2 linked regions of the Allochromatium vinosum DSM 180 genome follow. The protein of the gene in region 1 interacts with the protein of each later gene in a pairwise test. Links are inferred from orthologs where the notes say so. Each region holds a gene or a part of one and is shown on either strand. Other genes may lie near its edges.

Evidence for each region.
Region 2: the proteins of tsaE (region 1) and rlmB interact in binary tests that used the Escherichia coli proteins (3 or more experiments, as listed by UniProt). The link is inferred for Allochromatium vinosum DSM 180 from one-to-one orthologs.

The regions. Positions count from the first base shown.
Region 1 is NC_013851.1:1,395,599-1,410,600, reverse strand. What follows is about bases 60-2,839. They hold tsaE (tRNA (adenosine(37)-N6)-threonylcarbamoyltransferase complex ATPase subunit type 1 TsaE), read right to left. Parts: upstream 1,813-2,839; coding sequence 1,306-1,812; downstream 60-1,305. Other genes in these bases: ALVIN_RS06020 (bifunctional ADP-dependent NAD(P)H-hydrate dehydratase/NAD(P)H-hydrate epimerase), read right to left, coding at 1,814-2,839; ALVIN_RS06030 (N-acetylmuramoyl-L-alanine amidase family protein), read right to left, coding at 60-1,205. Outside these bases: more of ALVIN_RS06030, read right to left, coding at 1-59; more of ALVIN_RS06020, read right to left, coding at 2,840-3,346; ALVIN_RS06015 (PilZ domain-containing protein), read right to left, coding at 3,343-4,404; ALVIN_RS06010 (proline--tRNA ligase), read left to right, coding at 4,581-6,299; 3-hydroxyacyl-[acyl-carrier-protein] dehydratase FabA, read left to right, coding at 6,425-6,940; ALVIN_RS06000 (DNA polymerase III subunit chi), read left to right, coding at 6,991-7,422; ALVIN_RS05995 (response regulator), read right to left, coding at 7,434-8,555; parC (DNA topoisomerase IV subunit A), read right to left, coding at 8,703-10,949; ALVIN_RS05985 (multifunctional CCA addition/repair protein), read right to left, coding at 11,015-12,283; ALVIN_RS05980 (DUF2939 domain-containing protein), read left to right, coding at 12,319-12,798; ALVIN_RS05975 (PP2C family protein-serine/threonine phosphatase), read right to left, coding at 12,791-14,536; ALVIN_RS05970 (substrate-binding periplasmic protein), read right to left, coding at 14,520-15,002. UniProt on the Escherichia coli protein: Required for the formation of a threonylcarbamoyl group on adenosine at position 37 (t(6)A37) in tRNAs that read codons beginning with adenine.
Region 2 is NC_013851.1:1,842,094-1,857,315, forward strand. Bases 7,267-10,266 are described here. They hold rlmB (23S rRNA (guanosine(2251)-2'-O)-methyltransferase RlmB), read right to left. Parts: upstream 9,139-10,266; coding sequence 8,395-9,138; downstream 7,267-8,394. Other genes in these bases: purL (phosphoribosylformylglycinamidine synthase), read right to left, coding at 7,267-8,346; rnr (ribonuclease R), read right to left, coding at 9,131-10,266. Also shown: ALVIN_RS07865 (Lcl C-terminal domain-containing protein), read left to right, coding at 1-65; ALVIN_RS07870 (hypothetical protein), read right to left, coding at 73-408; ALVIN_RS07875 (hypothetical protein), read left to right, coding at 662-4,210; more of purL, read right to left, coding at 4,453-7,266; more of rnr, read right to left, coding at 10,267-11,551; purB (adenylosuccinate lyase), read left to right, coding at 11,874-13,241; ispH (4-hydroxy-3-methylbut-2-enyl diphosphate reductase), read left to right, coding at 13,464-14,429; glycine oxidase ThiO, read left to right, coding at 14,456-15,222. UniProt on the Escherichia coli protein: Specifically methylates the ribose of guanosine 2251 in 23S rRNA.

The sequences.
Region 1 (15,002 bases):
AGCCCATACGCGGCGCTGGAACCGGAACGCTCGATGCTCCGGCCCGCGTCGGCCGCCAGCAGACCCTGAGGCGGATACTTGGCGAAATAGCCCTTGATCCCGGCCTGGATCGCTTCGGCCATGCGCTGCTGATAGGCGTTACTGCGGAGTCGCTGTTCCTCATGGACATTGCTGATGAAGGCCGTTTCGACCAGCAGCGAGGGAATATCGGGCGACTTGAGCACCACGAAACCGGCGCGCTGCACATCGCTCTTGTGCACCGGGCCGACACGCTTGAGATAACGCAGCATTGAGGTGGCCGCCTCGGTACTGTGCTCCAGGGTCGCGTTCTGCGTCATGTCGAGCAACACCGAGGCCAGCACATCGTCGCTCGTCGCCAAATCCACGCCGCCGATGAGATCGGCCTTGTTCTCGCGGTCGGCCAGCCAACTGGCCGCCTCGCTGCTGGCTGCGCCATGCGAGATCGTATAGACCGACGACCCCTGCGCCTCCGGATTGTCGTAGGCATCGGCGTGGATGGAGACGAAGAGATCGGCCTTGTGCTCGCGCGCAATCAGGGTGCGTTCGCGCAGTCCGACATAATAGTCGCCATCACGGATCATCACGGCGCGCATCCCAGGCTCGCGCTCGATCATGCGCTCCAGCTTGCGGGCGATGGCCAGGGTCACGTCCTTCTCGCGCGTGCCGTTCGGCCCGATCGCCCCCGGATCCTCGCCCCCGTGCCCGGCATCGATCGCGACGATGGCCGTGCGCCCACGGCTCGACCAGACCGGCGGGGCCGGAGTCTGATTGGAGACGGTTTGGAATCCGGCGGCCTGAGGCGACTTGGGCAGGAGCTCGACGACCAGCTGGGGCTGTCGCCCACCGGCCTTGGCGGCAAAACTCTTGACGCGCACCGGACGCTTGAGGTCGAGCACGATCCGCAAATCCCCGTTGGGTCGCACGCCGGCGCGCACACCGATCAGCACCGGGTCGTCGGTGCGTGCCGCCGGCAAGGCTCCCCGCAGCCGGGCCCCGGCGATGTCGATCACCACCCGGTCGGGCTGATCGAGGGCGAAGATGCGGTGCGCGACCGGCGCCGTGACGCCGAGGAGCAACTGGGTTCTACCCGAATTCTCTGAATTCCAGTGACAGTCGACCTCCACCGCGACAGCCGACACGGGCAGAGCGATCAGTAGCAGAAAGAGCACGATGAGCCTGTTCACGATGCCGCCTCGAAGCCTGGATGGGGTACGAGCGTCGCTTAAAAGATAGCAGGTCATCGCCGATCTTTCCAAGTCAACTCCGTCGATTAGAGGATGTTTTTCAAGTATCGGCTCGAAGATGTGGCGCAAAGACGACATCGGCGGTAGAAATCACGTCAGCAAGCAGGGTCTGGCCCGATGGGCTCATCGCCATCAGTGTCAGACGCCGTCCCATGTCAAGATGAACGAGCCGGATGCACAGATCCGGCTTGGGCAGGAGACCGGCTCCGCGCGCCGGCCATTCCACGATCCAGATCGAGGCACTCCCCAACAGGTCGCGCAGCCCGAGATAGTCCAGCTCCTCGGGATCGCCCAGGCGATAGAGGTCGAAATGGTAGAGTTCGAACCCCGTCAAAGCATAGGGTTCGACGAGGGTATAGGTCGGGCTGCGTACCGCACCGGAGTGTCCGAGGCCGCGCAGGATACCACGAGTCAGGGTGGTCTTGCCCGTACCCAGATCGCCTTCGAGAAAGATCACGCAGGGCGGCTTCAGGGCCGAAGCCAGACGCGCGCCGAAGGCCATCTGTGACTCGGGGGTGTCGAGTTCGATCTCCAGGGTCGTTTCCATCTTAAGGGTCCACCTCGGTGAGGCCATTGGACAGCGCGCGCAGAGACGCGATGATGTCGGTGGCGATCAGGCCGCGTTCGCCGGCGCGCGCGGCGTGATCGCCCGCTGCCGCGTGCAGGCAGACACCGGCGCGCGCGGCGTCCTCGGCCTCCAGCCCCTGAGCACGCAGGGCGGCGATCACACCGGTCAGGACATCGCCCGCGCCGGCGGTCGCCATGCCGGGGTTGCCGTCACTGCAAACGGCCGGGACGCGCGGTGCCGGACCATGCACGATGGAGCCGGCGCCCTTGAGTACCACCACCCCACCGAAGCGCGTCTGGAGGCGTTGCGCGCCGGCGAGACGGTCGGATTCGATCTCGGCCGTCGTGACACCGAGCAGACGTGCCGCTTCGCCGGGATGCGGGGTCAGCACCCAGTCCGGCCCGGGGCCGGGGGATTCGGCCAGCAGATTGAGCGCGTCGGCATCCACCACCAGCGGATGCGGCCGGGTTCGCACGCGCGCCCAGAGTCCGCGCCCCCAGTCCGTCCGCCCCAATCCCGGACCGATCGCGATCACATCGGCTCGTTCGATCAGGGCCTCCAGGTCGTCAGGGTGCGCGACGGCAGAGACCATCAGCTCGGGCCGATCGAGATTGAGCCAGTCGGCATGGCGCGGATGGGTGGCGATCGTCACCAGCCCGGCGCCGGCGCGCAGGGCCGACTCGCCGGCCAAACGCACCGCACCCGACATGCCGGGCGCGCCACCGACGACCAGAACATGACCGCAATCGCCCTTGTGCGCCATCCGCGAACGGGGTGCGAGCAGGCGCGATTCACGCGCCCAGTCGATCCGGGCCGCCGCCGGGATCTCGCTGGCGTAGACCTGGGCCGGGACGTCGAGCGCGCTGAAGTGGAGTTCACCCCGATACTCGGCGCCGGCACCGACGAAGAGTCCCGGCTTGAGTCCGATGAAGGACACCGTCGCGCTCGCCCGCACCGCCACGCCCAGGACGCGCCCGGTGTCGGCGTGGAGTCCGGAGGGAATGTCGAGCGCTAGCACGGGCGCGCGCTGGGCGTTGAGCGCCGTGATGGCCCCGGCCCAGCGACCCGCCACCGGACGCTCCAGCCCGGTACCGAGCAGCGCATCGACATAGAGATCGGTCTCGCGCGGCAAGCCGAGACAGTCCTCAATGATACCGCCGGCGTCGCGATAGGCGGCCAGACTCAGGGCGGCCTCGCCGCGCACCCGATCTACCTCGCCGAGCTGCAACAGCCGCACGTCCAGGCCATCGGCGCGCGCCAGCCGTGCCACCACATAACCGTCGCCGCCGTTGTTGCCCGTCCCGGCCAGGATGGTGAGACGGCGCGCGTTCGGCCAGCGCGCGCGCAGCACCCGATAGGCCACCGCTCCGGCACGGTTCATCAGCTCGATCCCGGGGACACCGAAACGCTCGATGGCCAGACGATCGAGGCGGCGCACCTGCTCGGCGCGGTAGAGTGCATGGGGCAGACGACCGCCGTCCGGAAGCGGTCGATTCAGGCGAGCGCGCCTCACAGCCGTCCGCCCTTGAGCAGACTGAGACGGTGCGTCGAGACCCCGTAGGCGCAATCATGAACGCTCTGGAGCATCTCCAGCTCCTCCCAGGCCTCCCGCGACCAGGCATCCGGCAGGTCGTTACGGCTCAGAACCAGGCTACTGAAGACCATCTCGAAGTCGGCGACATGGCCCCAGCCGGCGACGAGCCGCGCGATGGCATCGGGGAATTCGGACTCCAGACAGGATCGGATCTCGTCCCTGCCGGCGGCCTCGGTGCTCTGGGCGCTCGCGCTGGAGCGCGCCGTCGCCGCCGCCACCGATCGCAGCCAATCCGGCGCTCCCTCCAGATAACTGAAAACGGAGCTTTCGTCCTCCGTGTCGGACAAGCGATTCAGGACCAGATCGACGAAGGTGCGAATCGTATTGCTCGGATGCTCGAATTCGAGCGACAGGGTGTAGAGCTCGGCCCAGTCGAACCCCTTGACCTCGGACTTGCGCACCTTCGAGACGCGCGCGCGCAGCCGGATGCTCGGCAGATCGAAGGTGCCGGTGATCGACAGGCTGATGCTCTGCCCGACCTGATAGGCCTCGAAGACAGTCACCGTATAGTGGCCCTCGAGGATCTGCAACAGCTTCTGGCGCAGCTCTTCGGTGTCGCAGACCGTCACCTCCAGCTCGCGAAACAAGGCATTCCTGCCACTCGCCCCTGTCGTGGGGTCCGAGGGGTACAGCATCCTGAGCAGTCGCTCCAGGCGACTCTGGCTGCGCGGCGACAGGCTGATGAAGCGCACGGCGGCCAGATACCCGCCCTCATCGTGCGGACGCGCGCGTAGCAGCCGCGCGCGCGCCCGGATGGATTTACCCCGTCGCCATGGCAGGCTCAGCACCAGGATGTCGACGTCGTTGGGTGGGCAATCGGCAAGATGCAGGAGCGCGCCTCCCCAGGAGAGGTCGCGCGTGACGGCACGTACAGGTGCATTCTGACCGGGAATGGTCAGCTCGACTGGAATCCGCAGGTCGATACGTGCCTGGGTGCGCCTCTCCATGGCCATCGATCCCGGTTCCGACTGAGTCATTGATACGCTTTCCACATGAGAACTGTTCGCGACTGGCTCGCATTACTCTACCATCATCGACCCGAGGGTTTCGGCCCCAACCATCGAGTGCATACGGCTCTTTGCGTGCCGGGTGTTGTTTCGACGTCGCCGGACCAATAGACTTCCGCGCTTTACCTGTCGAGATTTCCGATCCGATGCGCACCTCAGAGTTTCCGCTCCAGACCATCAAAGAGACGCCGGCCGACGCCGAGATCGCCAGTCACCGGCTGATGCTACGCGCCGGTCTCATCCGCAAACTCGCCGCCGGTCTCTACACCTGGCTGCCACTCGGACTGCGCGTGCTGCGCCGTGTCGAGCGCATCGTGCGCGAGGAAATGGACCGCGCCGGGGCGCTGGAAGTCTCCATGCCGGCCGTGCAGCCAGCCGAACTCTGGCAGGAGTCCGGGCGCTGGGAACAATACGGCCCCGAACTGCTGCGTTTCAAGGACCGCCATCAGCGCGAGTTCTGCTTCGGCCCCACGCACGAGGAGATCATCACCGAGCTGGCGCGCAACGAACTCAAGAGCTACAAGCAGCTCCCGATCAATTTCTACCAGATCCAGACCAAGTTCCGCGACGAGATCCGGCCGCGCTTCGGCGTGATGCGCGCGCGCGAGTTCCTGATGAAGGACGCCTATTCCTTCCATCTGGACGACGCCTCGCTGGCCGAGACCTACCAGCGCATGCACGAGGCCTACTGCCGCATCTTCACTCGCTGCGGACTCGATTTCCGCCCGGTGAGCGCCGACACCGGCAGCATCGGCGGCAGCGCCTCGCACGAATTCCATGTGCTGGCTTCCTCGGGCGAGGACGCCATCGCCTTCTCGACCGGCAGCGACTATGCCGCCAACGTCGAACTGGCCGAAGCCGTGGCCCTGGCCGAGACAGCGCCCGCGCCGACCGAGGACGCGCGTCTGGTCGAGACGCCCGAGGCGCGCACCATCGCCGATCTGGTGGCACAATTCGATCAGCCGATCGAGCGCGCGGTCAAGACCCTGGTGGTCGCGGCTTCGGATGAGATCGACGCCGATCTGGTCGCGCTCCTGGTGCGTGGCGATCACGAGCTCAATGCCATCAAGGCTCAGAAACTGCCCCAGGTCGCCTCGCCGCTGCGTATGGCGACCGAGGCCGAGATCCGCGCCGCCATCGGTGCCGGCCCCGGCTCGCTCGGGCCGAAGGATCTGCCGATCCCCTGCATCGTCGATCGCACCGTGGCCGTCACCGCCGACTTCAGCGCCGGGGCCAATCAGGACGGCAAGCACTGGTTCGGCCTGAACTGGGGCCGCGATCTGCCGCTGCCCGAGGTCGCGGATCTGCGCAACGTGGTCGAGGGCGATCCGAGTCCGGACGGTCAGGGCACGCTCACCATCGCGCGCGGCATCGAGGTCGGGCACATCTTCCAGCTCGGTCGCAAATACAGCGAGGCGATGAAGGCCACGGTGCTCGGCGAGGACGGCAAGGCGACCGTCATGACCATGGGCTGTTACGGCATCGGCGTCTCGCGCGTGGTCGCGGCCGCCATCGAGCAGCATCACGACGAGCGCGGCATCTGCTGGCCGGCGCCGATCGCGCCCTTCGAGGTCGCGCTGCTGCCGATGAAGCTCGGCAAGTCCTACCGGGTGCGCGAGGCGACCGAGAAGCTCTATGCCGAACTCCAGGCCGCCGGGATCGACGTCCTGCTCGACGACCGCGATGCGCGCCCCGGCTTCATGTTCGCCGACATGGAACTGATCGGCATCCCGCATCGCATCGTCGTCGGTGACAAGGGACTCGACGACGGACAGGTCGAGTACAAGGGCCGCGCCGACGCGGAGATGCAGCTCATCCCGATCGACACCATCGTCGAATTCGTGCGCGAGCGTCTGCGCGCCTGAAACCCGGCGGGCGGACTCCATCGTCCGGGTGGAGCCGCCGCCTCGAAATCAACCCCCAACGCCTGACGCGGCCCTGTGTCGCCCGGCCTCCAGCACGCCCCGCGTGCCTCAATCTAGGATCGAATGTGAACAAAGAAGCCTCTTTCACTCGCGATGAACTGCTCGCCTGCGGGCGCGGCGAGATGTTCGGCCCGGGCAATGCCCAGTTGCCGACGCCCAACATGCTGATGATGGATCGCATCGTGCGCATCGCCAACTTCGGCGGCGCCAACGGCAAGGGCGAGATCCTGGCCGAACTCGACATCCGCCCGGATCTCTGGTTCTTCGAGTGCCACTTTCCGGGCGATCCGGTGATGCCCGGCTGTCTGGGACTCGACGCGCTCTGGCAGATGGTCGGCTTCTATCTGGGCTGGATCGGCAATCCCGGACATGGCCGGGCACTGGGTGTGGGCGAGGTCAAGTTCACCGGTCAGGTGCTGCCGACGGCGAGCAAGGTGACGTATCACATCGACATGAAGCGCGTCATCAGCCGCAAGCTGGTGCTCGGCATCGGCGACGGCGTGGTCCAGGTCGACGGACGCACCATCTATACCGCCAAGGATCTGCGCGTCGGACTCTTCACCTCGACCGACGGCTTCTAGGCCGTGAACACCTGGAACGCGGAGCAACGCGAAGACGAGCCGGTCGCGACGTGACTCGAGTCGATTTCTACAGTCTCGAACCCGACAGCCGGGGTGATCGCTTCATCCTGGCCTGTCGGCTCGTCGAGCGTATCCGCGCCCAGGATCTGCGCGTACTCATCCTCTGCCCCGATCGCGAGGAGGCGCGCCATCTCGACCGTCTGCTCTGGACCATGCGGCAGGAGAGTTTCCTGCCGCATGGTCTGGTCGGGACAGTGGATACGGACCTGACCCCCATCCTCATCAGCCTGGACGGCGCCTCGGAACACGGCTGCCCGGTGCTCCTCAATCTCTCACGCGCACTGCCGGCGGGATTGGAACGCTTCGAACGGCTGTGCGATCTGGTCGACAACGACCCGGCGGTGCGTCAGGCCGGACGCGAGCGTTTTCGGGCGTATCGCGAACGCGGCTACGAACCCGATCACCACAAGATTCGGTTATAGACCGCGCCCCATCAACCGACGGCGAATGCCAGAGCCGCCGTCTCGGCCTCGCCGTAACGGATCGCGATGTCCTGGAATTCATCGAAGCGGATGATGAAGGCATCCACCACGTCGGGATCGAAATGGGTTCCACGCCCGGCGACGATGATCGTGTAGGCTTCCTCGAAGGACATCGGCGGCTTGTAGACGCGCTGCGAAATGAGCGCATCGAAGACGTCGGCCAACGCCATGAGCCGTGCGGCGATGGGGATGTCGTCGCCGGCCAGTCCCTCGGGATAACCCTTGCCGTCCCAGCGCTCGTGATGGTAGTGGGCGATGTCCTTGGCCATGACGAGGAACTCGAGCGGTCGGTCGACGTCGCGCTCGGCCTGCTCGATGGCATCGCGCCCGAGTTTGGCGTGGGTCTTCATGATCTCCCACTCTTCGGGCGTGAGCTTGCCGGGTTTGAGCAGGATGTGATCCGGGATGCCGACCTTGCCGATGTCGTGCAGGGGCGCGGACTTGACCAGCAGATCGATGGCATGCGGCGTGAGGAAATCGGCGAAACGCGGATGATCGGACAGGTACTCGGCCAGCGCGCGGACATAGCCCTGGGTGCGGCGCAGATGGTTGCCGGTCTCGGGGTCGCGGATCTCGGCCAGATGCGCCAGGGCATGGATGCTGACGTCCTGAACCACCAGATTCTCGCTCATGCGTCGCGCCAGCTCGATCTCCAGATAGTCGTTCTGGTTCTTGAGCCAGTCGCGCGCCTGTTTGAGTTCGAGCTGGGTGTGGACGCGCGCACGCAGGATCGGCGGCACGATCGGCTTGGCGATGTAGTCGACCGCGCCGACGTCCAACCCGCGGATCTCGGCCTCGGTGCTGTCCATGGCGGTGACGAAGATGACCGGAATGTCGCGCGTCTCACTGTCGGCGCGCAGACGGGAGAAGACTTCGTAACCGTCCATCTCCGGCATCATGACGTCGAGCAGGATCAGATCCGGTTTGGGTGCGGTCTTGACCACACGCAGCGCCTTGTCACCCGATGTGGCGGCGCGCACGCGGTAGTCGGTTTGCAGCAACTCGCTGAGCACCGCCAGGTTCTCGGGCGAGTCGTCGACGATGAGGATCGTCGCCAGACCAGCATCCATCATTGAGTCTCCGGTATGAGGTCGAGGGGGCGTTGTCCTTCCTGTCCGGCGCGGACCATCGATCTAATGACAGTTGACAAGGGATCTCCAGTTTGTGTGGACCCGGCAAAGCCGTGGGGCGATTCTCGGAAACAGCGCCAAGTCGCCCGCTCAGACCCGCAGCCCCTCCACTCGCTGAAAACCGCGCGGCAGCAGTTTACCACGCCGTCCACGCTCGCCACGGTAGAGCGCGAGATCAGCGGGCTTGAGCGTGAGTTCGCGCTTGCCGGACAGGACGGTCAGGTTCGCGCCCTCCCCCACCACGGCGACGGCGATCAGACGCTCGCCCTCGGCACCGGCGCGTCCGGCGGGGATGCCGATGATCTTGTTGCCCTTGCCGCGCGCCATCTCGGGCAGTTCGGCGAGCGGGAACAGGAGCAGATGCCCGGCCGTGGTGACGGCGGCTACGCTGGAGCCTTCGATCCCGGCGATACGCACCGGGTCCAGGAGGCGCGCCCCGTCCGGCAGGGTCAGCACCGCCTTGCCGCCCTTGGGCTTGGCGATCAGCTCATCGAAGCGGACGATGAAGCCATAGCCGGCATCGGAGGCGAGCAGATAGCGCGTCTCAGCGTTGTCGCCGAGCACGGTGACGAAGCGCGCGCCGGGCGGCGGGTCGAGCCGTCCGGTGAGCGGCTCGCCCTGGCCGCGCGCCGAGGGGAAGGTATGCGCCGGGAGCGCATAACTGCGCCCGGTCGAGTCGAGGAAGACGGCGGTCTGGTTGCTGCGCAGTCGCGCCAGACTCAGGAAGGCGTCGCCGGCACGATAGCTCAGGGTGGTCGCATCGACTTCGTGCCCCTTGGCGGCGCGCACCCAGCCCTTTTCGGACAGGACGACGGTCAGCGGTTCGCTCGGAGTCAGCTCGGTTTCGTCGATGGCGGCAGCGGCGGCGCGTTCGACCAGGGGCGAGCGACGTGCGTCGCCATAGCGCTCGGCATCGGCGGCGATCTCGTCGCGGACCAGACCCTTGAGCGCGCGCTCGTCGCCCAGCAGACGCTGCAAACCGTCGCGTTCGGCGGCCAGTTCGGCCTGTTCGGCGCGGATCTTCATCTCTTCCAGACGCGCGAGCTGGCGCAGGCGGGTGTTGAGCACATAGTCGGCCTGCGGCTCGGTCAGTCCGAAACGCTCCATCAGCACCGGCCTTGGCTCATCCTCGGTGCGCACGATGCGGATCACCTCGTCGAGATTGAGGAAGGCGATCAGCAGGCCGTCGAGCAGATGCAGGCGTTCCAGCACCTTCTCCAGCCGGTGCTGGAGCCGTCGGCGCACGGTCTCGGTGCGATAGATCAGCCACTCGCTCAGGATCTCGCGCAGATCCATGACGCGCGGGCGGCCGTTGAGCGCGATCAGGTTGAGATTGACGCGATAGCTGCGCTCTAGATCCGTGGTCGCGAACAGATGCGACATCAGCCGCTCGACGTCGACCCGGTTGGAGCGCGGAACGATGACCAGACGGGTCGGATACTCATGATCGGACTCGTCGCGGAAGTCCTCGATCATGGGCAGTTTCTTGGCGTTGAACTGCGCGGCGATCTGCTCCAGCACCCGGCTACCCGAGACCTGATACGGCAAGGCGGTGATGACGATGTCGCCCTGCTCGCGGGTGTAGCGGGCGCGCTGCCGGAGACTGCCGTTGCCGGTGCGGTAGAGCTTGAGGATCTCGTCGGCGGGCGTGACGATCTCGGCCTCGGTCGGGAAGTCGGGCGCGGGGATGATCCGGACCAGGTCTTCGAGGGTCGCGTCCGGATGTTCGAGCAGATGGATGCAGGCGCGGGCGACCTCGCGCAGATTGTGCGCCGGGATGTCGGTGGCCATGCCGACCGCGATGCCGGTGGCGCCGTTGAGCAGCAGGTTCGGCAGGCGCGCCGGGAGCAGGCGCGGCTCGTCGAGCGTGCCGTCGAAGTTGGGCTGCCAGTCGATGGTGCCCTGATCGGCCTCGGCCAGCAGTAGCTCGGCATAGGGCGTCAGCCGCGACTCGGTGTAGCGCATGGCGGCGAACGACTTGGGATCGTCGGGTGAACCCCAGTTGCCCTGCCCGTCGATCAGCGGATAGCGATAGCTGAACGACTGGGCCATGAGCACCATGGCTTCGTAACAGGCCGAGTCGCCGTGCGGATGGAACTTGCCGAGCACGTCGCCGACGGTGCGGGCGGACTTCTTGAACTTGGCCGTGGCCGAGAGTCCGAGTTCGGACATGGCATAGAGGATGCGCCGCTGCACGGGCTTCAGGCCGTCGCCGATGTGCGGCAGGGCGCGGTCGAGGATGACGTACATGGAATAGTCCAGATACGCCTTTTCGGTGAAGTCCTTCAGCGGGCGGCGTTCGAGGCCCTCGGCGGTGTAGATGGCAGTGTCCGGCATCGGCAATCTTTGGGTTCTTGAGGTTTCGTTCGATCAGGGAAACGCATGATGCGACATGCACGGCATCAAGACAAATCCGGACGAACGCGCCCGATGGACTCCAGCCGCGCGGCGCGGATGCGCTGATGGATCAGGCGCGGCTCACGCGCCGCGCGTGCGATGGCACCGGCGTCGACCGCTGCGGCGGCTTCGAACAGACGGCGCCAGACATCGGCCTGCGGATACGAACGCTCGGCATAGTCGCCGCGCCCGCGAAAATCGGCCTCGCAGGCGACCAGCAGTTGTTCGAAGCGTTCGGGACGGCGGAAGGCGTCGGTGCGCTCGAAGAGATCCAGGATGGTGCCGGTGCGCAGTTCATCGACCTTGTGGACCCGGCCATGCTCGGCGGCGGTCAGGCGCGCCAGCTCGCGGCAGCGGTTGGGGACGCGGAAGCGGTCGCAGATGGCCTCCACCATCGGCAGACCGCGTTCCTCGTGGCCATGATGGCTGGGCAGGATCTCGGGCGGCGTGGTGCCCTTGCCCAGGTCGTGACAGAGCGCGGCGAAACGGACCTCCAGCTCGGGCGAGATCCGCGCCGCCATGTCGAGCACCATCATCACATGCACCCCGGTGTCGATCTCCGGGTGCCATTTCGGGGTCTGGGGCACGCCCCAGAGACGGTCGATCTCGGGTAGCAGACGCGCCAGGGCGCCGCAGTCGCGCAACACCTCGAAGAAGCGCGCGGGCCGCTCCTCGCCGAGCGCGCGCGACATCTCCTGCCAGACGCGATCCGGCACCAGGGCGTCGACCTCGCCGGCCGCGACCATGGCGCGCGTCAGCTCAAGCGTCTCCTCGGCGATGCGAAAACCGAGTCCGACGAAGCGCGTGGCCAGCCGCGCCAGACGCAGGATGCGCACCGGATCTTCGGCGAAGGCCGGCGAGACGTGGCGCAGGATACGCGCTTTCAGGTCGGCCAGACCGCCATGCGGGTCGATCACCCGGCCGTCGGCGTCCATCGCCATGGCATTGACCGTGAGATCACGCCGCAGCAGGTCCTCTTCCAGCGTCACGTCAGGGTGGGCCTGGACCTGGAAGCCGCGATAACCGGGCGCGGTCTTGCGCTCGGTGCGGGCGAGCGCGTACTCGTCCTGGTTCTCCGGGTGCAGGAAGACCGGGAAATCCTTGCCGACCTGCCGAAAACCTCGGGCCAGCATCTCCTCGACGCTGGCGCCGACCACCACATAGTCGTGCTCGTGCGTGGTGCGTCCGAGCAAAAGGTCGCGCACGGCGCCGCCGACCAGATAGGTTTCGAGTCCCTGGGTCGCGCCCGCGCCGCTAAAGGGTTTAGACTTCAATCGATCGCTCCACTACTGACACTGAGACGACGCTCATGCGATTCATCGGTTATCTCCTGCTCCTGGCGCTCATCGCCTATGGTCTCTGGCCCTATTACAGCCTCTATCGGCTCGACGGCGCCCTCGTGCGCCCGGACACGACCGAGCTGGCCACCCTGGTGGATCTTCCAGCCATCCGCGCCAATTACAAGCGCCGTCTGTCGGCCGGGGTGAGCGGCATGCTTCCGGCGGCCGATCCGCAGAGCGTCAGCGGCTGGATTCAGCAGAATGTCGAGCGGCTGGGCGATTCGGCCCTGGAGCAGACCATCACGCTCGACTGGGTGCGCGAGGCGCTGGGCGATGCGATCACGCGCGTCACGGGCCAGAGTCCGCCCTATCTGATCGGCGCGGTCGATTTCGCCTTCTTCGAGTCCTACGACCGCTTCCTGATCCGGCTCGGCCGGCTCGGCGAGAACGCCACCCACATCCGTCTGTCGCGGATCGGTACCCAGTGGACGATCACCGACATCATTTGATCCCGTCCGCTCCGAGCGGCGGCCTGACGATCGGCCTGAAGGCGATCAGGGTCATGTCGTCGCGTCGCGACTCCTCGGCGCGGTAATCGGCGAGCATCCGGCACAGCCCGGCGATCTGGTCGTTCAGACCGAGTGCGGCGTGCGACTCCAGCCATTCGACGAGGCGTCGCCGCCCAAGCAGGCGGCGCGGCGAGCCGCCCATCTGGTCGGTGAGACCGTCGGTCAGCAGATAGAGGGTCGCGCCGGGCGCCAGGACGAGGCGCTGGGTGGCGATGGCGGCCGGCGGCTTCAGACTCTGGTAGCCGAGATGGCCGCGTGTGCCGCGAAGCGTGCCGATTCCCTTGTCCGGGTCGAGGCACAGCAGCGGAATGCTGCCCACGCCGGCAAACTCCAGAGTGCCCGATCCGACCTCCCACAGCAGGACGGCGGCGTCGAGTCCATCGTCGGAATCCAGCCCGGTCCAGCCGCTCGATCGGTCCTGACCCAGACGCCGCCTGACCCGGCGGTCGATGTCGGCGAGGATCGTCGCCGGCTCCCAGACCGGCGTCTCGCGTAACACCTGCTCCGTCACCGAGGCCAGCACCAGCGTGACGAAGGCGCCCGGCACACCATGCCCGGTACAGTCGGCGAGCAGGATCAGGCACTGATCGCCGCGCCGCTCCAGCCAATACCAGTCACCGCCAACCAGATGCAATGGCTCCCAGTGGACACGGAGTTCGCCGGCATCATCGCCGAGCACCGCCGGATCGGGCAGCATCGTGGTCTGGATGCGCCGTGCATAGGCATGACTTTCGAGCAAGAGCCGATTGGCCTCACTCAGACGCCGATGGGTCCAGTCGAGTTCTTCGAAGGCGCGCTCGACTTCGTCCTTGCGCGTCTCCAGATCGAGCATGGCCTGTTCGAGTGCCTGGGTGCGCTCCTGGACGCGCTGCTCCAGCTCGCGTGTGAGCGCGGTCAGCTCGGCCTGCGCCCGGTCGCGCTGATCGAGTCCATCCTGCGAGGCGCCCAGGAGCCGGCGCAGATGCGCCAGCAGCAGACCCAGTTCGTCGTGCCCATGGCCGGGCAGTTCGGGCGTCGGCCAGTACCCCGGGCGTGTCGGGTCGATCTCGGCGACGGCGCGCGCCAGCCTGAGCAGCGGCCGGGTGATCATGAAATAGAACAGGATCACGACCAGCAGCGAGATGCCGCCCGCGCGCGCAACGCCGAAGAAGGCACTACGTGCGGCCTGTTGCAGGAACCGCTCGGTCAGCCGCTCGGGCGACAGCTCGACCCGGAGTACGCCGACCTCGGTCCGGGCACCATCGGGTTCGACCTGACGCAGCGGTCGGCTGAAATCGGTCATGTCGGCGAAAAGCCCGGACCAGCGATGAAAGGCACTGGCGCCCAGGGGCGGGTTCTGGCGACTGGCGAGCACCCGGCCGAAGTCGTCACGCAGCTCGACGTACCGCACCAGATCGAAGACCAGGAGTCCATCGACGACCCGACTCCCCAGTTCGGGATTGAGCTGATAGAGCGCCTCGGCGGCCGACCCCTCGACCAGATCCAGGGTATTTTCCAGATTCACACGGACCTCGACGCGCATGGCGCGCCAGTCCAGGATCAGTTCGAGCGTACCGACCGAAAGCCCCAGCAGCAGGACCACCAGAAGCGTGACGGCCGCCTGTTTGAAAGTCAGGCCATGTCGAAGCGGAATACGGCTGAGCGTCGTGCCGGCCGCGAGCTCAGTCGACTGCGTCACGGCTTCGATCCGTTTCGCTCAGACCGGCGCGCTCCTTGAGCGCGGATATCCGGTCGGCGCGCTCGACGAGCCAGCGGTCGAAGCGTTCGATCACAACCGGATGATGGCGGGTCGAGAGTCGATAGTCGCCGCGTGCGGACGGAAGACGACGGTCGAAGACAAGGGCGTCAGGATGTCCGAGCAAACGCCGCGACTGATCGCGCGCCACCGCGACATTGGCATAGGCGCCATCGACACGTCCGCTCAGAACCTGCTGGAAGAGCGCACTGAAATCGGCGTTCTCCCTGAGACTGACGGCGCCCGAATCGAGCGCCGCGCGCCAGGCCAGCGGGGTGAAACCCACCACGGTTCCGAGTACGCGCAGCATCGACGCCGGTTGTTCGAGACGCTCGGGCCGCACCAGGGTGCCGTCCAGGTAGGCGACGATGGGACGGCTGTAATGGATGAGCTGACCGGCGCGCGCTTC
Region 2 (15,222 bases), 440 kb from region 1 along the record:
CGCAGAACGGGCGCGTGCGCCTGGTGCGCGGCACCCTGGGGCCACCGGGCGGCGCCGCGCCCTAGACCTCCGTCACCAGGGCCGGTATTCCAGACCTGGAATGGACTCGCGCTCGAAGACATCCGGCAGCGTCAGGATGCATTCTTTGAGCGCATCGAGTTCCATATAGCGTCCATAGGACGCCTTGGCGGCATCGACCGGCAGTTCCACCCAATAGCGGTGCTGGGACGGCTCATAGAGAATCTGCAGGATGGTCTCCTGCGTATCGATGAGACCGAGATAGTCGTCTTCGGTCTGAAGGCGCGGCAGGAGCTGCTCGCAGATGGCCTTGGCGCTCATCTCCACGGCACTGGCCGAGGAGATGGCTTCACCGGACCGATCGAAGAGATAGAAGACGCGATAGTGCATAGTGGGCGGGCTCGCTATCCAAGGGAGGCCATGAATGCAATGAGACCCATCCGGAGTCCGACTCGCGCATGCTATGATGACGCGCAGCGCCACTGGAATCCGGGACGGATCCGTTCAAAACGATTGATTATACCCCCGATTCCCTGTCCGAACAGCGCTTTGGCGCTATCGCTCACTCCATCGTCCGGCTGGCGCGACATCCGATTGCTCGTTGACTCCAAGATCCGACGCCTTTCCTAGAGTGCCTGGAGCCATGTCCCGTCCGCCGCCGACAACCGCCGAGTCCGCCGCGAAGGAATTTCGTGCGAGCGTCTTCAAGCCGGCCGAAGGCATCTTTCTGTTTCATCCGCGTGCACTCGAGCGCCTGGTCGCCGAGCATCTCGAACCCTTTGGCTGCACGGGTTCCATTCCCAGCCTCGGCTATCACGTCATGTCGCGCGAGGATTTCCTGAGCGCGCTGGAATACGAGAATCCCGAGGCCCTGGTGGTCATTGAGGGACTCACTCTGCCTGAGTACGTGATCCTGCTGCCGATCCCGCTGGAGCTGCACCTGGAGCACGAGGATTTCATCGGCCTGCTGCGCGAGTATTGGGCACGTCGCTTCGAGGGCGAGATCGCGCGCGCCTGGCAGATGGCGCGTGATCGCGATCGCGACAGCATACGCTTCGGCGCGGCGCAATTGCGGGCGCTGATCGGCGAGATCGCCCTGGACGAGGTACGCGACGTCCTCACGCGCGATGGTGTGCTGCCAGCGGGGCTGGATGACACCTGGGTCTGCCGGGCCTTCGTCGCGCTGGTCATGCGGCTGCGTTATTTCAGTCCGGGTGCGCGCGGTCATTTCTTTCCGGCCATCCACGACTGGCGCGCGCTCGATGCCTGGATCCGCGACAGCGGTCTGGATCTGCCGCCGCCGAGCCTGGATGGACCGCTCCCGGCACTGCTCGAAGCCTCCTGTCCGGACCCACGCTGCGGACATCCGACCCGACTGCCGTTGCTGCCGTCCGGATTTCCCTATGGCAAATCGGACGCGGATCTGGAGATCCACCGCTCGACGCGGGCGCGTTCGGCCAAGCCGGATTCACCCGCGCTCGAGCCTGAGCCGGCCGTGGATGGGGGGGCGCTGCTCCAGCCTGGATTCCAGCCCCAGGGAACGTTCATGGACCGGTGCGTGGCGGCATTCCATCCGGCGCCGCGACCCGGCCGACACGATTGGCTGGCGCGCCTTCAGGATCTGGCGCTGACACTGATCGCGATCGTCCTGGACCCACTGCTTGCGCTGTCGAACCGATTCCGGCCCCGTGATGCGTCGGGTCCGGCACGCGGTCTGCGCCTAGCGCTCTCTCTGCCGCTGTTCACCCTGGCCATCCGGCGCGCCCGGCACGCCGATCGAGCCGAGCACTACGCCGCCGCCATCGCGCATCTGGCCGTGGCGCGGCGGCGTTTCCTGTCCATGGGGGTCGTCGGCGCGGCCGAAGCGAGCCGGGTGCTGTGGCTCATCGACCAGCGCCGTCGCGGCGCCGAGGAATCGCTGACCAACCGGCTGGCGTTGCAGTGGAAGCTCAATCCCGGCATGAGTCGCGATCTGAAGGCGCTGATCCAGCGGCTCGGTGACGCGATCCTTGATCGCGAGCCGGTCGCGCTCGATCTGTTCCGGGATTTGGAGCGCGTGCTGATCGAGAGTCGCGCCACCTACTATCAGCTCAACCTCATCGCTTGGCTGCGCGCGCGCGGGCGTGTTCCGGCACGCCAGATCCTGCCCTTTCAGGCCGATCTCAAGGCGCTGCGCCTGCTAGACACCGTCCAGAATCGACTGGAACGGCTCGGTTGGCCCACCGATGAGGCGGAGCGCTTCAACCGCCCGTTGAGCGCACTCTCCGGGCGCATCACCGAGCACCTGGAACACCAGCTCAAGCCGCACCTCAAGTGCGCCCTGGAAGAGGCCGGGTTCACCCCTCGCACCCACCGCGAGGAAGTCGCCTTCAACAAGCTGCTGCGTGAGCTGCTGGACGTCATCGAGCACCGGCGTCATCTCAAGTTCACCGACGTGCGCGACATCGTGGCGCGCAATCTGCTGCGTCTGCCCGATCTCACGCTCGACGAATGGCGCTCCGGCGACCGGCTGGCGCAGTTCGATCGCTGTGCCGAACGCGCCCTGCCCGGTCTCTATCGCCCCGGCGAGATCTATATCAAGGGACTGCAACGACTCGGTGCACCACTCTTCGGCACCCCCCAGGGCCGGCTGGCGCTACGCCATCTGATCCTGCCGGTCGGACTGGCCTTTCTCGGTCTCAAAACGCTCGATGTCCTCATCGGCATCCTGCCGACCCTGGAGGCGACCTTCAATCTGACCAGCCTCTGGCTGATCCTGGGACTCGGACTCCTGATCAATGCACTGGCCTACACCCGGGCCGGACGCATCGGCGTGCGGGTCTGTTGGCGCGTGGTCTGGTGGACGCTGCGACTGCTGCTGTTCGATGGTCTCAGACGGTTTCTGCGCTGGCCCCCGGTCAAGCGCATCCTGGAGACCGAACTGGTGCGGGGACTGGACCGCAATCTGCTCCGCCCCTTCCTGAGCGGAACGCTCCTGATGCTGCCGGTCATCGGGCTGGCCAGTCTCATCGAGGGCGGCCTGATCGACCTGAACCTCTCACTGGCTGCGCTGACGCTGATGCTGGGCGTGCTCATCCGCAATACACCCGGCGGACGGCGTCTGTTCGACGACCTCGTCAGTGCCGGCGGTCAGTTTCTGCGCCGAATCAACCAGACCCTGGTGATCGGGCTGATCCAGGAGCTGATGCTGTTCTTCAAGGAGGTCACGCGGCGCTTCCAGCAGGGGCTGCACCGGATCGAGGAGCGTCTGAGCCATCATCTCGGGGAGTCCTGGATGGCGCTGGCGCTCAAGGCGCTGCTGGTACCGGTGTGGCGCGTGCTGGAATGGCTGATCCAGTTCTATGTCACGGTCCTGGTGGAACCGCAGATCAATCCGATCAAGCATTTTCCGCTCGTCACCATCGCTCACAAGCTGATGCTGCCCTTCCTGCCGCTGATCACCTCGATCATGGTCGAGATGCTGGCTCCGGTCCTGCCGAAATGGATCGCCATTCCCTTCGTCACACTCACCGTGCTGCTGCTGCCGGGGCTGGCGGGGTTTCTGGTCTGGGAGCTGAAGGAGAACTGGAAGATCTATGCCGCCAATCATTCGCGCACGACCAACGGGGTGGACGTCAAGCCGGGGCTCTATGCGGTGCGGCGCGAGCATCTGGCGCTGGCGCCGATCGAGCCGGCCATCATCGGCGGGCATGGCGAGACGCTGCGCGGCTTTCTGCGGCGCGGCTTCCATAGCGGGACATTGCCCAAGTCCTTCGATCGTCTGCGGCGTGTGATGCGCCGGCAGATTCACAACGCGATCGAAGCGCCGCAGCGGCTGCGTGAGACTCAGCGTCACCTGACCGAGATCGAGCGCACCCTCGGGGTCTTCTGTGATCGCGAACTGGCCTATGCGCTGCGTCGCCGTTGCCAGGATCCGAACTGCGTTCTGATGAGCGTCTGGACACGGCGTCCGCGTCTGGCGACCACCTCGTTCGAGCTGACCCTGGATCTGCGGCTGAAACCGCCGCATGAGCGGGCGCGGATCGAGTTGCGGCTGTGTCTCTGTCTGCGCGAGCCGGATCTGCGCCTGAGCGTCGTCATGCTGGGTGATCGCGAGGCTTTGGGCGTGACCTGCCGCGAGCGGATCCGCGAGGACATTCGCGTGTTCGGCGCGCGGGCGGGCGCAACGGAGATCGGCATCGACCTGGGCTGATCAGGGTTGACGCCATAGCGCCAGCCGATATGCGGCATGCAAGGCCGCAAACATAAAAAAACCGGCTGATCAGCCGGTTTTTTTATGGACTTGATTGGTGGGCGCAGGTGGGATCGAACCACCGACCCCTGCCGTGTGAAGGCAGTGCTCTCCCGCTGAGCTATGCGCCCTGAACAGACGGCGAATGATAGCGATATTGGCGGAGCCTGACAAGCCCCGCCGCACTCGATCACATCACCCGATCAGCCGACCCAGACGCGCGCATTGCGGAACAGCCGCATCCAGGGACCATCCTGACCCCAGTCGTCCGGATACCAGGAGTTCTGGACGGCCCGGAAGACGCGCTCGGGATGCGGCATCAGGATGGTGACGCGCCCGTCGGTGGTGGTCAGTCCGGCGATGCCGTTGGGCGAGCCGTTGGGGTTGGCCGGATAGCGTTCGGCGATCTGTCCGTCGTTTTCGACATAGCGCGCCACGACCCAGGGTTCGGCCGCCGCCAGATGGGCCGCATCGCGGAACTCCGCCCTCCCCTCGCCATGGGCCACGGCGATCGGCATCCGCGATCCGGCCATGCCGGTCAGCAGCGCCGAGGGAGCCGCTTCGACCTGGAGCATGAGCGTGCGCGCCTCGAACTGCTCTGAGCGGTTGCGCACGAAGTGCGGCCAGTGGTCCGCACCCGGAATCAGCTCGCGCAGGTTGGAGAGCATCTGGCAGCCGTTGCAGACACCGAGCGCAAAGGTGTCGGCACGCTCGAAGAACGTCTGGAACTGATCGCGCGCGCGGGCGTTGAACAGGATGGTCTTGGCCCAGCCCTCGCCCGCCCCCAGCACGTCGCCGTAGGAGAAGCCGCCACAGGCCACCAAGCCCCGGAACTCGGCCAGATCCACGCGCCCGGCGATGACATCGGACAGATGCACGTCGACACAGGAGAACCCGGCGGCATGGAAGGCGGCAGCCATCTCGATCTGACCATTGACGCCCTGATCGCGCAGGATGGCGATCGGCGGGCGCGCGCCGCGTTCGATGTAGGGCGCGGCGATGTCGTCGTCGGGATCGAAGGTCAGGACCGCGTTCAGGCCCGGATCGGGTGCGCCGATCCGCGCGAAGGCTTCAGCCGCGCACTCGGGATCGTCGCGCCGCGCCTGCATCCGGTGGCTGGTTTCGGACCAGAGTCGTTGCAGATCGGCTCGGTCGGCCGTGAACAGGGTGCAGCAGCGATGACAGATACGGATCTGGTCACTGTCGTCGAGCAGACCGATCACCGGACTGAACTCGGCCAGCCCGTGGTACTCCAGGATCTGGAGTACGTCGTCGGTGTCGGTATGACGCACCTGGATGACTGCACCCAGTTCCTCGTTGAACAAGGCCGCGAGCGCGTCAGAGCCGATGGCGGCCAGATCGATGTCCAGCCCGCAATGTCCGGCAAAGGCCATCTCGCACAGGGTGGCCAGCAATCCGCCGTCCGAGCGGTCGTGATAGGCCAGGAGCAGCCCTTCGGCACGCAGTTCCTGGAGCGCGGCGCAGAAGCGCTTGAGCAATTCAGGGTCGTCGAGATCCGGCGTCTCGGTGCCGATCCGGTTGTAGACCTGCGCCAACGCCGAGCCGCCGAGCCGGTTGCGTCCACGGCCGAGGTCGATCAGGATCAGGTCGGTATCGCCCTGATCGGTACGCAGTTGCGGCGTCAGGGTCTCGCGCACGTCCTCGACCGGCGCGAAGGCCGAAACGATCAGCGACAACGGTGCGGTCATCTCGCGCCGCTCGCCTTCGGGCGTGTTCCACACCGTCTTCATGCTCATGGAATCCTTGCCGACCGGGATGGCGATCCCGAGTTCGGCGCAGAGCTCCAGACCGACCGCGCGCACCGTGTCGTAGAGCCGCGCGTCCTCGCCCGGATGCCCGGCCGCCGCCATCCAGTTGGCCGAAAGCTTGATGTCGCCCAGCTGCTCGATGTCAGCGGCGAGGATGTTGGTGATGGCCTCGCCGACCGCCATCCGGCCCGAGGCCGGTGCATTCAACAGCGCCAGCGGGGTGCGCTCGCCGATGGCCATGGCCTCGCCGGTGTAGCCGCTGTAATCGCTCAGGGTCACGGCACAGTCGGCGACCGGCACCTGCCAGGGGCCGACCATCTGCTCGCGCGCCACCAGTCCGGTGATGCTGCGGTCGCCGATGGTGATGAGGAAGCTCTTGTCGGCGACCGTCGGCAATCGCAGCACACGGGCGATGGCCTCGCTCAGCTCGATGCCGCTGGTGTCGAACGGCGCGCCGGGTGACGGCAGACGCTCGACCTCACGGCGCATGCGTGGCGGCTTGCCCAAGAGCAGCGAAAGCGGCATGTCGATCGGGCGCTCACCGCGCGCGGCGTCTTCGAGCGCCAAATGCTCGATCTCGGTCGCCTCGCCGACCACGGCATAGGGGCAACGCTCGCGCTCGCAGATGGCCTTGAACTCGTCCAGCTGCTCGGCGGCGATCGCCATCACATAGCGTTCCTGCGACTCGTTGCACCAGAGTTCCATCGGCGACAGTGACGGATCGTCGCTCGGGATCGCGGCCAGATCGAAGCGTCCGCCGCGTCCGCCGTCATGCACCAGTTCGGGCAGCGCGTTGGACAGTCCGCCCGCGCCGACATCGTGGATGAACAGGACCGGATTGTCCTCGCCGCGCGCCCAGCAACGGTCGATGACCTCCTGACAGCGGCGCTGCATCTCGGGGTTGGCGCGCTGCACCGAGGCGAAATCCAGATCTTCCGCCGAAGCCCCCGAAGCCATGCTGGAGGCCGCACCGCCACCGAGACCGATCAGCATCGCCGGCCCGCCGAGCACGACCAGCGGCGTGCCCGCCGGGAAGGGACGCTTCTCGACATGCTCGTCGCGGATGTTGCCCATCCCGCCTGCAAGCATGATCGGTTTGTGATAACCGCGCAGTTCGGTGCGGCCGTCCGGGCCGGGGATCGCCTGCTCGTAGGTGCGGAAATAGCCGGTCAGATTGGGCCGTCCGAACTCGTTGTTGAAGGCCGCCGCGCCGATCGGCCCCTCGATCATGATGTCGAGCGCCGAGACGATGCGTCCCGGCTTGCCGTGATCGACCTCCCAGGGCTGCTCGAAGCCGGGGATGCGCAGATTCGACACCGAGAAGCCGCACAGACCGGCCTTGGGCTTGGCGCCCTGCCCGGTCGCGCCCTCGTCGCGGATCTCGCCGCCCGAGCCGGTGGCCGCGCCCGGATCGGGAGCGATGGCGGTCGGGTGGTTGTGGGTCTCGACCTTCATCAACAGATGAATGGGTTCCTCGGACTCGCAGTAGACGCGCGTCTGCGGACAGGGGATGAAACGCCGTCCTTCCCAGCCTTCGAGCACGGCGGCGTTGTCCTTGTAGGCCGAGAGCACACCCTCGGGTGAAGTCTGGGTGGTATGGCGGATCATGGCGAACAGCGAATGGGTCTGCGGCTCGCCGTCGATCACCCAGTCGGCGTTGAAGATCTTGTGCCGGCAGTGCTCGGAGTTGGCCTGGGCGAACATCATCAGCTCGACATCGGTCGGATTGCGGCCGAGTGCGCTGAAGTTCTGGGTCAGATAGTCGATCTCGTCGTCGGAGAGCGCCAGCCCCAGTTCGAGGTTGGCCGCTTCCAGCGCCGGCCGTCCGGCACCGATGACATCGACCCGCTGCATCGGGCGCGGCTCGGCGGACTCGAAGAGCTGACCGGCCGAGTCCAGATCGAAGCGGACCACCTGGGTCATGCGGTCGTGCAGCACGGCGGCCGCCGCGCCCAGCACATGGCCGTCGATCTCGGCCGATTCGCTGGTCAGATAGTAGGCGATGCCGCGCTCCAGACGGCGGATCGTCTTCAGGCCGCAGTTGTGCGCGATGTCGGTCGCCTTCGACGACCAGGGCGAGATGGTTCCCGGTCGCGGCACCACCAGCACCAGGCGCCCCTCGGGTTCATGCGCCGGCAGACTCGGCCCATAGCGCAGCAGACGCTCCAGGATGGCGCGCTCCTCGGCGCTGAGTTCAGCCGTCACCTGGGCGAAATGCACATACTCGGCATAGGGCTGGATCGGGAACCCGGTCAGCTCGCACAGCCGGTCGGCCAGTTTCTGGAGACGGAGTTCGGAGAAGGCGGGCGCGCCACGGAGGACAAGCATCGGCGTTGCTCTTTAGGGACTTAGGTGATTGTCGACAGAAAAAGACGGCTAGGCGCGTCGTTGACGCAGGGCCTCGTAGAGACAGACGCCGGCCGCGACCGAGACGTTCAGGCTCTCCACCTGGCCACACATCGGCAGACGCACCAGACGATCGCAGCGTTCGCGGGTCAGGCGGCGCAGTCCGCTGCCCTCGGCGCCCATCACCAGCCCCAGCGGGCCGGTCAGGTCGGCGGCATAGAGTTCGTCGCTCGCCTCGCCGGCGGCGCCGATCAGCCAGATGCCGCGCTCCTTGAGCGCATCCATGACCCGCGCCAGATTCGTCACCTGCACATAGGGCAGCGTCTCGGCGGCGCCGCTGGCGACCTTGCACACCACGGGCGTCAGCCCGACGGCGTTGTCCTTGGGCGCGATGACGGCCTGGACGCCGACGGCCTCGGCGGTACGCAGACAGGCGCCGAGGTTGTGCGGATCCTGGACTTCATCCAAGAGTAGCAGGAATGGCGGCACATCGAGTCGATCGAGCAGCGCCGCCAGGTCGGATTCGGTGCGCGAGGACGGCACCCGAACCCAGGCGAGCGCCCCCTGATGGTTGACGCCGGCCGCCGCGCGTTCCAGCTCCGCACGCTCGACCTGACGCAGCCGGATACCGGCCTCGCGCGCCAGATCGGCCAGTTCCTGCAGGCGCCGGTCACGACGCGCCCGCTCCAGCCAGACTTCGTCCACGCCCTCGGCGCCGAACTTCAGTGCCGCACGGACGCTGTGGATACCCCCGACGGGCGCGCGCTCAGTCATCGCGCTTCACAGTGTTGGACGAACGCTTGCGCTTGGAGCGCGAACGCGATTTCTTGGGCGCAGGCTTGCCGGCATCGGTCAGGCCGCTTGAGTCGCTCTTGGCGGCGGCTTCCGAAGTCGGACGATCACCCGACGGCCCGCCCTGTCGCTTGCCACGCTTGGGCTTCGCATCAGCCGGCACCGGCTCGCCGCCCGGCTTCGGCCCGCGACGTCCGGTCTTGGCCATCGGTTCGGCGAGCACGAAATCGATCTTGCGGTCATCCAGGTTGACGGAGGCCACCTGCACCCGCAGCCGATCACCGAGACGATAGACCATGCCGGTGCGCTCGCCGTGCAGACGGTGCCCGATGGGGTCGAAGTGATAGAAGTCGTTGTCGAGTGCCGTGATATGCACCAGACCATCGACGTGGACCTCGTCGAGTTCGACGAAGATGCCGAACGAATTGACGCTGGTGATGGTGCCGTCGAACTTCTCGCCCAGCTTGTCCTGCATGAACTCGCACTTGAGCCAGTCCTCGGCGTCGCGCGTGGCTTCGTCCGCACGCCGTTCGGTGCCCGAGCACCACTCGGCGGCCTGTTGCAGCTCGGTCTTGGTGTAATCGAGATCCGAGGCCGTACCGCCGGCGATCAGGTGCTTGATGAGCCGGTGCACGACCAGATCCGGATAGCGCCGGATCGGCGAGGTGAAATGCGTATAGGCGTCGAAGGCCAGTCCAAAGTGCCCGGCATTGTCGGTGCTGTACATGGCCTGCTGCATCGAGCGCAGCAGCACGGTCTGGATCAGACGCCGGTCGGGACGCTCCTTGATCTGCTCCAGCAACGCGGCATAGTCCGCCGCTGTCGGCTTCTCGCCGCCCGGCAGTTTCAGCGCCAGTTGCGCCAGGAACTCGCGCAGATCGTTGAGCTTTTCCTGACTCGGCAGGTCGTGGATGCGATAGATGCCCGGCAGTCGCTTGCGCTGGAACTGGCGTGCCGCCGCGACGTTGGCGGCCAGCATGCACTCCTCGATCAGCTTGTGGGCGTCGTTGCGCACCAGCGGTACCACGGATTCGATCCGCCCCTGCTCGTTGAACAGGAATTTGGTTTCAGTGGTGTCGAAGTCGATCGCTCCGCGCTCGGCGCGTGCGGCCTGGAGCGCCTGATAGAGCTGATAGAGCTCGTGCAGATGCGGCAGGATCTCGGCGAAGCGTTCGCACAGCTCGCCATCGCCATCGACCACCATGGCCGCGACCTGATCATAGGTCAGCCGCGCCTGCGAGCGCATCACCGCCTCGAAGAAGCGGGTGCGTGTGACCTGACCCTCACGATTCACATACAGCTCGGCCGTCATGCACAGCCGGTCGACATGCGGATTGAGCGAACAGAGTCCGTTGGACAGCACCTCGGGCAGCATCGGGACGACGCGATCGGGGAAATAGACCGAGTTGCCGCGTGAAAACGCCTCGCGGTCGAGCGCGGTGCCGGGGCGCACATAGCTGGAGACATCGGCGATACAGACCAGCAGCTTCCAGCCCTTGGGCTTGCGCTCGCAGTAGACGGCATCGTCGAAGTCGCGCGCATCGGCCCCGTCGATCGTCACCAGCGGCAACTGACGCAGATCGACACGCCCTGTCTTGGCTGCTTCCGGTACGTCCTCGCTCAAGCCGGCGACCTCGGCCATGACCTCATCCGGCCACTCGACCGGCAGGTTGTGGGCGCGGATGGCGATGTCGGTCTCCATGCCGGGGGCCAGATGATCGCCGAGCACCTCGCGAATCCGTCCGATCGGCTGGGTGCGCTGGGTCGGCTGATCCGTGATGTCGGCCATCACGATCTGCCCCTGCTCGGCGCCTTCGAGCCGGTCGCTGGGGATGATGATGTCGTGGGTGAGCCGCTTGTGGTCCGGCACCACAAAGCCGACGCCACTCTCCTTATATAGACGTCCCACCACGCTGTGGGTGTTGCGCTCCAGGATCTCGACGACCGCGCCTTCGAGCCGCCCGCGCCGGTCGCGCCCGGCGACCCGCACCACCACCCGATCACCGTGGAAGAGCGCGCGCATCTCCTTGGGATAGAGATAGAGATCGTCCCCGCCCTCATCGGGCCGCACGAAGCCGAAACCGTCGGGATGCCCGATGACGCGCCCGGCGATCAGGTCGCGACTGTTGACCGGGCAGAAGGCCTGGTTACGATTGCGCACCAGTTGGCCATCGCGGACCATGGCCCCGAGACGGCGTTCGAGCGCGATCAGGTCCTGTTCGTCAGAGAGCGCGAGTGCGGCGGCGATCTCGTCGAACGCGAGCGGCGCGCCATGATTGGCCAGGGTTTCGAGGATGAACTCCCGGCTCGGGATGGGGTTAGCGTACTTCCTCGCCTCGCGTTGGCGATGGGGGTCCGCGCTCTTGGCAGGTGTGGCTGATCGGCGTTTGGTCACTATAGAGGAATCGTTGCGAAGAAAGTTGTTAGTTTACCCTTGACAGGGCCGTCCTGTCTCACTAATATGCGCGTCTCCACTGGGGGCGCGGCAAAAAAGCCAACGCAAACAGTGACTGCCGAGGTGGCGGAATTGGTAGACGCGCATGGTTCAGGTCCATGTGGGCGAAAGCTCGTGGAGGTTCGAGTCCTCTCCTCGGCACCAAAAATTCCGCAATCACCCATGAGGGTGATATCGAAAAGGCGCTGCATCTCAGGATGCGGCGCCTTTTTTTATGTGTCCGTTTTCGTTCAAGATCCTCGATTGGAGCCAGCCTATGTCGATGCCGCTTTCCACGCTCACCGCGATCTCACCGGTGGATGGCCGCTATGGAGCCCGCGCCGCGGACCTGCGCGCCATCTTCAGCGAATACGGACTCATCCATCACCGCGTCCTGGTCGAGGTGCGCTGGCTCCAGACGCTCGCCGCCCATCCGGGCATCCCAGAAGTACCGCCCTTCTCCGAATCGGCCAACCAGTTGCTCGACCGGATCGCCACCGAATTCAGCCTCACGGATGCCGAGCGGGTCAAGGAGATCGAGCGTACCACCAATCACGACGTCAAGGCGGTCGAATATTTCCTCAAGGAGCGCATCGCCGAGAATGCCGAACTGACGGCCGTCAGCGAGTTCATCCATTTCGCCTGCACCTCCGAGGACATCAACAACCTCTCGCACGGTCTCATGGTCCAGGCCGGACGCGAGCGGGTGCTGCTGCCGCAGATGGACGCCCTGATCGAATCGCTTCGCGCCCTCGCCCACCAATACGCCGATCAGCCGATGCTCTCGCGCACCCACGGCCAGCCGGCGACCCCGACCACGCTCGGCAAGGAGCTGGCCAACGTGGTGCACCGTCTGCGCGCCCAGCGCGCGCGGGTGGCCGAGGTCGCGCTGTTGGGCAAGATCAACGGCGCGGTCGGCAACTACAACGCCCATCAAGTCGCCTATCCCGAGGTCGACTGGCCGGCGCTGGCCCAAGATTTCGTCACCTCGCTGGGCTTGACCTGGAACCCCTACACCACCCAGATCGAGCCGCACGACTATCTGGCCGAGCTGTTCGACGCACTCGCCCGCTTCGACACCATCCTGATCGACTTCTGTCGCGACGTCTGGGGCTACATCTCGCTCGGCTATTTCAAGCAGCGCACCATCGCCGGCGAAGTCGGCTCCTCGACCATGCCGCACAAGGTCAACCCGATCGACTTCGAGAACGGCGAAGGCAATCTCGGCATCGCCAATGCCGTCCTGGAGCATCTGGCCGGCAAGCTGCCGATCTCGCGCTGGCAGCGCGATCTGACCGACTCGACCGTACTGCGCAACCTGGGCGTGGGTCTGGCCCATCTGAGCATCGCACTCCAGTCGATCCAGAAGGGTCTGAGCAAGCTGGAAGCCGACCCCGCGCGTCTGGCCGCCGATCTCGACGCCAACTGGGAAGTGCTGGCCGAGCCGATCCAGACTGTCATGCGTCGTCACGGCGTCGAGCAACCCTACGAAAAGCTCAAGGAACTGACGCGCGGACGGCGCATCGGTGCCGAAGCCCTGACCGCCTTCGTCGACACCCTGGAGATCCCGGATTCGGCCAAAGCCGAACTCAAGGCGCTGACACCCGCACGCTATATCGGTGAAGCCGCCGCGCTGGCACGCGCCATCTAAGCTCGACATCTCAGCTCGCGAGGACGTCAAGGCTTGAGGTGCCGGCGTCGGGGGGTGTCGACCGCATGGAGGCGGTCGTCAAGCCTACAGGGATGCATTCACGGCGCCCCCCCGATGCCGGCACCCCAAGCCGCCCGCCCCGGCAGGAACCCAGCCAAAGCTCAGAAAACCTTACTTTGGCTCTCTGTTTCAATCCGACAGCATCGCCTATCCTTGACGACCATGACCTCGAACCAACACGCCCTCTCCATCGAACTGGCCAACCCGCGCGGCTTCTGCGCCGGCGTCGACCGCGCCATCGCCATCGTCGAGCGCGTACTCGAACGCTATGGCGCCCCCATCTACGTCCGCCACGAAGTCGTCCACAACCGCTTCGTCGTCGACGGACTGCGCGAGCGCGGCGCCATCTTCATCGAGGAACTCGACGACGTGCCGGACAACGCCACCCTGGTCTTCAGCGCCCACGGCGTGCCCCAGAGCGTGCGTCAGGCCGCCGAAGCACGCGGTCTGCGGGTGTTCGACGCCACCTGCCCGCTCGTCACCAAGGTCCATCTGGAAGTCGCGCGCTACTGCAAGAACGGTGTGAGCGTGGTGCTCATCGGACATCGCGGCCATCCCGAGGTCGAGGGCACGCTCGGTCAGTTCGTCGAGGCCGCCGACGGCGCCGCCATGCATCTGGTCGAGAAGGCCGCCGATGTCGAATCACTGGTCGTCGCCGATCCCGAACGGCTGGCCTACGTCACCCAGACCACGCTGTCGATGGACGACAGCCGCGAGATCATCGCCGCACTCCAGGCCCGCTTCCCGGCGATCCAGGGTCCGAAAAAGAGCGACATCTGCTATGCCACCCAGAACCGCCAGGATGCCATCCGCGATCTGGCCCAGCGCTGCGACCTGATGCTGGTGGTCGGTTCGCCGAACAGCTCCAACTCCAACCGGCTGCGCGAGCTGGCCGAGAAACAGGGCTGCGCCGCCTATCTGATCGACGGCCCCGAAGACATCCAGCGCGACTGGCTGAATGGCCGCGCGCGCATTGGCGTCACGGCCGGCGCTTCCGCCCCCGAGATCCTGGTCGAGCGTGTGATCGGCCAACTCAAGGACTGGGGTGCGGCTGAGGTCATCGAACAGGATGGCATCCGCGAGCAGGTCGTCTTCGCCCTGCCGCGCGAGCTGGTGCAAGACTCATAACGAACCCAAGCGATGGGGGAAACCTGATGCGGGATGTTCTGGTCATCGGCGGCGGCATCATCGGCCTGCTGACCGCGCGCGAGCTTCGCCTGTCAGGCGCCGAGGTGACGCTGATCGAGATGGGCGAAACCGGACGCGAGTCCTCCTGGGCCGGCGGCGGCATCGTCTCGCCCCTCTATCCCTGGCGCGTGCCTGAGCCGATCACGGCGCTGTCGCGCTGGAGTCAGGGCCTCTATCCCACGTTGACCAATCAGCTCCTCGACGAGACCGGGATCGATCCCGAGTTCACGATCAACGGCCTGCTGGTCCTGGACGATGAAGATCTCGATCTGGCGCTCGATTGGGGCGCGCGTCACGGCCAGCCGATCGAGATCCTCCAGGAACCCGGCCCGCACGCGCTCGAACCCGAATTGGGGCCGCGTCCGGCGCGTGCGCTGCACCTGCCCGGCATCGCCCAGCTACGTCCGCCCCGGCTGTCGAAAGCGGTGCGGCGCGCACTCGAAAAGCGCATCGACCTGCGCGAACGCGAGGAGGTGTGTGAACTGCTGGTCGAGCAGGGTCGGGTGCGCGGCGTGCGCACACCCAAGGGTCAGGTCGAGGCCAAGCGCATCGTCATCTGCGCCGGCGCCTGGACGGCCAAGCTGCTCGAACAACTGGGTACCCCGCCGGACATCCAGCCGGTACGGGGTCAGATGCTGCTGTTCCACGCCAAGCCGGGGCAGATCAATCACATCACACTGCACGCCGGTCGCTATGCCATTCCGCGCCGCGACGGGCGCGTGCTCTTCGGCAG